2 regions of the Streptomyces sp. HNM0645 genome follow, and region 1 is predicted to be linked to the other one. Evidence: riboswitches for the same ligand, from Rfam matches in the RefSeq annotation. Region 1 holds a riboswitch; the other holds the start of a gene.
What was found. A riboswitch is a leader RNA that binds a small molecule or an ion and turns the genes downstream of it on or off. The one in region 1 is predicted to bind cobalamin.
Positions count from the first base shown of each region.

Region 2: another riboswitch for cobalamin. It lies ahead of QMZ92_RS27015 (cobalamin biosynthesis protein); the one in region 1 lies ahead of QMZ92_RS03995 (ribonucleoside-diphosphate reductase subunit alpha).

Region 1 covers NZ_JASHLT010000004.1:150,871-154,061, reverse strand. Annotated here, with positions in the region: gene QMZ92_RS04005 (carbon starvation CstA family protein) at 1-716, shown strand, start outside; gene QMZ92_RS04000 (YbdD/YjiX family protein) at 727-933, shown strand; cobalamin riboswitch at 1,126-1,266, shown strand; gene QMZ92_RS03995 (ribonucleoside-diphosphate reductase subunit alpha) at 1,394-3,191, shown strand, end outside.
Region 2 covers NZ_JASHLT010000045.1:8,918-12,108, forward strand. Annotated here, with positions in the region: gene QMZ92_RS27010 (cobyric acid synthase) at 1-273, opposite strand, end outside; gene QMZ92_RS27015 (cobalamin biosynthesis protein) at 270-1,253, opposite strand; cobalamin riboswitch at 1,285-1,436, opposite strand; gene QMZ92_RS27020 (hypothetical protein) at 1,573-1,794, opposite strand; gene QMZ92_RS27025 (inorganic phosphate transporter) at 1,807-3,063, opposite strand.

The sequences.
Region 1 (3,191 bases):
ACGCGGGCACCCGGGTGGGCCGCTTCATGCTCCAGGACACGCTGGGCAACGTCTACAAGCCGATGAAGCAGGTCAGTTGGAAGCCGGGCGTCTGGTTCGCGAGCGCGGTCGTCGTCGGCGGCTGGGGCTACTTCCTCTGGGTCGGCGTGCACGACCCGCTCGGCGGAATCAACCAGCTCTTCCCGCTCTTCGGCATCGCCAACCAGCTCCTCGCGGCCGTCGCCCTGGCCGTCTGCACCACGCTGCTGGTGAAGTCCGGACGTCTCAAGTGGGCGTGGGTCACGGCCGTCCCGCTCGCCTGGGACGCCACGGTCACCCTCACCGCCAGCTGGCAGAAGATCTTCTCCGGCGACCCGAAGGTGGGCTTCTTCGCCCAGCGCGACAAGTACCAGGCGGGCATCGACTCCGGCGAGGTGCTGGCTCCGGCGAAGTCGATGGACGACATGCACACCATCGTCACCAACTCGACCGTCGACGGGGTGCTCTGCGCACTGTTCGCCCTGCTCATCGTGGTGGTCCTGGCCGACGCCGGCCGGGTCTGCCTCAAGGCGGTCAGCGAGCCCGAGACCGTCCGGCTCGCCGAGGTCCCGTACGTCGAGTCGAAACTGGTCGCGCCCGCCGGGCTGTTCCCCACCAAGGAGGAGAAGGCGGAGCTCGCGGCGGTCGGTGCCGGCGCCGCGGGCTCCGAGGCTGCGGGCACGGCAAGGCGTGAGTAGCGTGGGGGTCATGGCTGCGGTGAGCGGAGTACGTCGGGCCGTGGACTGGGTCCGCTGGTACGTGCGCGAGGTCTCGGGCGAGTCGGTGTACGACCGTTACGTGGCTCATGCACGCTCTCACGACCCCGACGCGGAGGTCATGTCCCGCCGCGAGTTCGAACGCCGCCGCATGGACGAACGGGAGGCGGACCCCCGCAAGGGATTCCGCTGCTGCTGAGCGCCCCCGCCGACGGCGCACACGGGCCTCCGCGTTCCCTCCGGGAGACGCGGGGGCCCGTCGCCGTGACCGTGGAGCCCGCGGCCCGGCTTCGCACGGACGACCGGACCGGCCGGCCACCCGTGCCCTGGGTCCCGAGCGAGGCCACGACACAACATGTGGGGGGTTCCGCAACTCACCGCCCCCACATGTATGCTCATGCTCGCTGTCGCCGCAGGGGAATCCGGTGGGAATCCGGAACTGTCCCGCAACGGTGTGACGGCGTGCGCGGGGCCTGTTCCAGGTCCTCGTACGCCCGTGAGTCCGAGGACCTGCCGACGGTGCGCCCGGACCGTCCGGCTCGGGTGCCCAGACGTCCGGGCCTCGCGGAAAAGGCCGGTGGACGCGGTCCGCCCTGCCCGGGTGTGCGTCCGTGCCCCTGCCCCGCCGGCCCCCAGCCGAGCGAGGGAGAGCACCCCCCGTGACCATCGCGCCGCCCGATCCTGCTTCAGCGCAGCTCGCCGACGGACCAGGCACCGCGCTCCTGCGGACCCTGACCGAGCTCACCGCGGACCTGCCCGACGCCGACCCCGGCCGGGTCGCCGCCGCCGCCCTCCGGGGCCGGCACGCGGGCTCGGACGAGGCCGAACTGCGCGAACTGGCCACGGAGGCGGCCGCCGGCCTGATCTCCGAGGACCCGGCGTACTCCCGGCTCGCGGCCCGGCTGCTCACCCTCACCATCGCGGAGGAGGCTGCCGGGCAGGGGGCGACCGCGTTCTCCGCCTCCATCGCCGTCGGAAGCCGCGAAGGACTGATCGCGGACCGTACGGCCGCCTTCGTGCAGACCCACGCCCAGCACCTCGACTCGCTGGTCGACCCGGCCGCCGACGACCGCTTCGGGTACTTCGGCCTGCGCACCCTCTACAGCCGCTACCTGCTCCGGCACCCCATCACCCGCGAGGTCATCGAGACCCCGCAGTACTTCATGCTGCGCGTCGCCTGCGGTCTCGCCGAGGACGAGTCCCCGCGCGCGCTGGACGAAGTGGCCTCCCTGTACGGGCTGATGAGCCGCCTCGACTACCTGCCGTCCTCCCCCACGCTCTTCAACTCCGGCACCCGGCACCCCCAGATGTCGTCCTGCTACCTGCTGGACTCGCCGCTGGACGAGCTGGACTCCATCTACGAGCGCTACCACCAGGTGGCACGGCTCTCGAAGCACGCCGGCGGCATCGGGCTGTCGTACTCCCGCATCCGCTCCCGCGGTTCGCTCATCCGCGGCACCAACGGGCACTCCAACGGCATCGTGCCCTTCCTGCGCACACTGGACTCGTCGGTGGCGGCCGTCAACCAGGGGGGCCGGCGCAAGGGCGCGGCCTGCGTCTACCTGGAGACGTGGCACGCGGACATCGAGGAGTTCCTGGAGCTGCGCGACAACACGGGCGAGGAGGCGCGCCGCACGCACAACCTCAACCTGGCGCACTGGATCCCCGACGAGTTCATGCGCCGGGTGAACGCCGACGCCGAGTGGTCGCTGTTCTCCCCCGCCGACGTGCCCGACCTCGTGGACCTCTGGGGCGGCGACTTCGACGCCGCCTACCGCAGGGCGGAGGCCGCCGGGCTCGCCCGCCGCACCATCCCCGCCCGTGAGCTCTACGGGCGCATGATGCGCACCCTCGCCCAGACCGGAAACGGCTGGATGACCTTCAAGGACGCCTCCAACCGCACCGCCAACCAGACCGCGGAGCCCGGCACCGTCGTCCACTCCTCCAACCTCTGCACCGAGATCATCGAGGTCACGGACGACGGCGAGACCGCCGTGTGCAACCTCGGCTCGGTCAACCTCGGCGCGTTCGTGGTGCAGGACGCCGCCGACGGCGAGGACGTGATCGACTGGGAGCGGCTGGACGACACCGTCCGCACCGCCGTCACCTTCCTCGACCGGGTCGTCGACATCAACTTCTACCCGACCGAGCAGGCCGGCCGCTCCAACGCCAAGTGGCGCCCGGTGGGCCTGGGTGCCATGGGCCTCCAGGACGTGTTCTTCAGCCTGCGCCTGCCCTTCGACTCAGCCGAGGCGAAGGCCCTGTCGACGCGGATCGCGGAGCGGATCATGCTGGCCGCCTACGAGGCGTCCTGCGACCTCGCGGAGCGCAACGGGCCGCTCCCGGCCTGGGAGCGGACCCGCACCGCCCGCGGGGTGCTGCACCCCGACCACTACGACGCCGAGCTCGCCTGGCCGGAGCGCTGGGCCGCACTGCGCGGGCGCGTCGCCACCACCG
Region 2 (3,191 bases), on a different contig from region 1:
CACGACCTGGCTGGACCGGTCGCCGCCGGGCTTCAGCAGCACGGGGTTCATCAGAGCCGTGGGCTCCACCCGTGCGGCCTGCGCCTGCATGGCCTGTGCCCGGCCGATCTCGGCGCCCTCGCGGGTGACGAAGGAGTTGAGGGACATGTTCTGCCCCTTGAAGGGTGCGACCTTCACGCCCCGGCGCACCAGCCAGCGGCAGATCCCCGCCGTGACCACGCTCTTGCCGGCGTCCGAGGTGGTGCCGGCGACCAGCAGCCCGCCCCCGCTCATGCGCGCCTCCGACTCGGGGCCCCGGCCGCGAGGCGCGCGCCCACGCACACCGCGAGCGCCAGCACCCCCACGCGCTGCGAGAGCCGTACCGCCCGTTCGATGTCCGCGACCTCGACGGCCCGGCCGTCGGCGCCGTTGAGCACGGGCCGGTGCTCGACCCGGCCGGCGTAGGAGAGCGTCCCGCCGAGCCGTACGCCGAGGGCTCCGGCGAACGCGGCCTCCACGGGACCGGCGTTGGGGCTCGGGTGCTTCGCGGCGTCCCGGCGCCAGGCGCGGGCCGCGCCGCGCGGGTCGCCGCCCGCGGCGGTCGCGAGCGCTGCGGTGAGCCGGGCCCCGGGCCAGCCCGCGAGATCGTCGAGCCGGGCCGAGGCCCAGCCGTACCGCCGGTAGCGGGGTGACTTGTGACCCACCATCGCGTCCAGGGTGTTGACGGCGCGGAACCCGACGAGACCGGGCACGCCGCCGATCGCACCCCAGAACAGCGCGCCCACGACCGCGTCCGAGGTGTTCTCGGCGACGGACTCGACGACGGCGCGGGCGATGCCGGGGCCGTCCAGCGCCTTGGGGTCGCGTCCGCACAGATGCGGCAGCCGCTCCCGGGCGACCTCGATGTCCCCGGCCGCCAGCGCCCCGCCGATCGCCCGGGCCTCCCGGCCCAGCGAGGTGCCCCCGACGACGGCCCAGGTGGCGGCCGCGGTCAGGGCGACGGCGGCGCCGCGCGACCGGCGTGCGGAGACGGCGGCCAGTGCGCCCGCGGCGACCGCGCCGCCGGTGCACACCGCGGTGTGCAGGGCGCCCCAGCCGCGGTGGTCGCGCCAGAGTCTCCGTTCGACCGCGGCGGCGGCCCGGCCGAAGGCGGCGACCGGGTGCCCGCGGCGTGGATCGCCGAGGAGCAGGTCGCCGGCCAGCCCGGCCGCGGCGCCGTACGCGAACGTGATGTCCGGGCGCGGCACGCCCGGCCCCCCCGGTTCGGCAGGCATGTTCGTCCTCACTCAGGGTCCGCGCCCTGGCTCGACGTGACCGGCGGGAGAGAGTTCCTGGCTCCGGGGCGCTCCGTGAGGGGGAGCGCACCCGTGACAGTGGCGGGACCGCGCCGGATTCGCACCGGCTTCCTCTTCTGCCGCCGTAAATGGCTCCGGAAGTCCACCACGGTCCCCGAACGCCCGTCAACTCGCCCTTGACCTGCGACGGGACAGTGTGCCGAGGCCCACACGGGTTGGCTGCGGGCACACACACGACAGGGGCCGGACCCACCCGGAGGTGCGCCCGGCCCCTGTGCGAGGAGGTGCCGTACGGCCGTCAGACCACGATCAGATAGATCCCGAAGGCCACCGCCGCCGCGCAGAGCGCGAAGCAGGCGTACGCACCCGTGCGGGCGAGGCCCGCGGAGCCTCCCTGCGCCGCCGCGGCCTCCTGCTTGGAGAGACCCGCGACGCCCAGGGTGAACAGGCCCACCAGGGCGACGGTCACGACGAGACTCACGCCGAAGACGGAGCCCAGAGCTGCCCAGTCGATCTTCATGCTGTTCTTTCCTTACACCGTGGCGGCGGGCGCCGCAGTGGACTCGGATGCCTGGGCCGGAACGGCGGCCTTCGGCGCCTCGGCCTCGGTCACCGAGGTCCCGACGACACCGGCCGGGGGCGGGGTGACGGCCGCGATGGCGGTGGTGACGACGCCCGCGGGTTCGACCTCGTCGTCCGTGACGTTGGTGTGGTCGACCGGCTTGCGGCGCGAGATCACCCAGATGGCCCCGGAGCCCGCGACGAGCAGCACGGCCACGGCGGCGATGCCCCAGGTGCCCTGCTTGGTCAGGAACTCCGCGGCCGCGGCGACCAGGCCGGCGGCGGGCAGGGTCAGACCCCAGGCGACGAACATCCGGGTCGCGGTGGACCAGCGGACCACACCGCCCTTGCGGCCGAGGCCCGCGCCCATCACGGCACCCGAGCAGGACTGGGTGGTGGAGAGGGAGAAGCCGAGGTTCGAGGAGGCCAGGATGACCGTCGCCGCGCTGGTCTGGGCGGCGAAGCCCTGCTGCGGCTGGAGGTCGGTCAGGCCCTTGCCCATCGTGCGGATGATGCGCCAGCCGCCGAGGTAGGTACCGAGCGCGATCGCGACGCCGGCGGAGACGATGACCCACATCGGGGGGTTCGAGCCGGGCGCGAGGACGCCCCCGGTGACCAGGGCCAGGGTGATGACGCCCATGGTCTTCTGCGCGTCGTTGGTGCCGTGGGCGAGGGACACCAGGCCTGCGGAGGCGATCTGGCCGGCGCGGTAGCCCTTGGAGGTGGCCTTGTTCTCGGTCGTGCCACCGATCCGGTACGTCAGCCTGGTGGCGACGAGGGCCGCGAGGCCGGCGACGAGCGGAGCCGCGACGGCGGGGATCAGGACCTTGGTGACGATCGTGCCGCCGTTGACGGCCGAGAAGCCGGCGGACATCACGGCGGCGCCGATGAGGCCGCCGAAGAGGGCGTGCGAGGAACTGGACGGGAGGCCCAGCAGCCAGGTCAGCAGGTTCCAGAGGATCGCGCCGACGAGCGCGGCGAAGATCACTTCTGTGCGGATGCCCTCTTCGTTGATGATGCCGCCCGAGATCGTCTTGGCGACCTCGACGGAGAGGAACGCGCCGACCAGGTTCAGCACGGCGGACATCGCCACTGCTGCCTTCGGTCTCATCGCACCCGTCGAGATGGTCGTCGCCATGGCGTTGGCGGTGTCGTGGAAGCCGTTCGTGAAATCGAACACGAGTGCTGTCACGACGACAATCGCGAGCAGCAGGGTGATGTGCTCCATTTACCGGGTACCCAGGCAATCGTTCGGATGGCAGTGGCTCGGGTGAACGTAGGGTCGCTGAGTGAACGGAAGGTGAACTGGGGCGGGCTTTGGAGTGTCTCCAAGTGGGGTGAGGCTCCTCCGCTTAC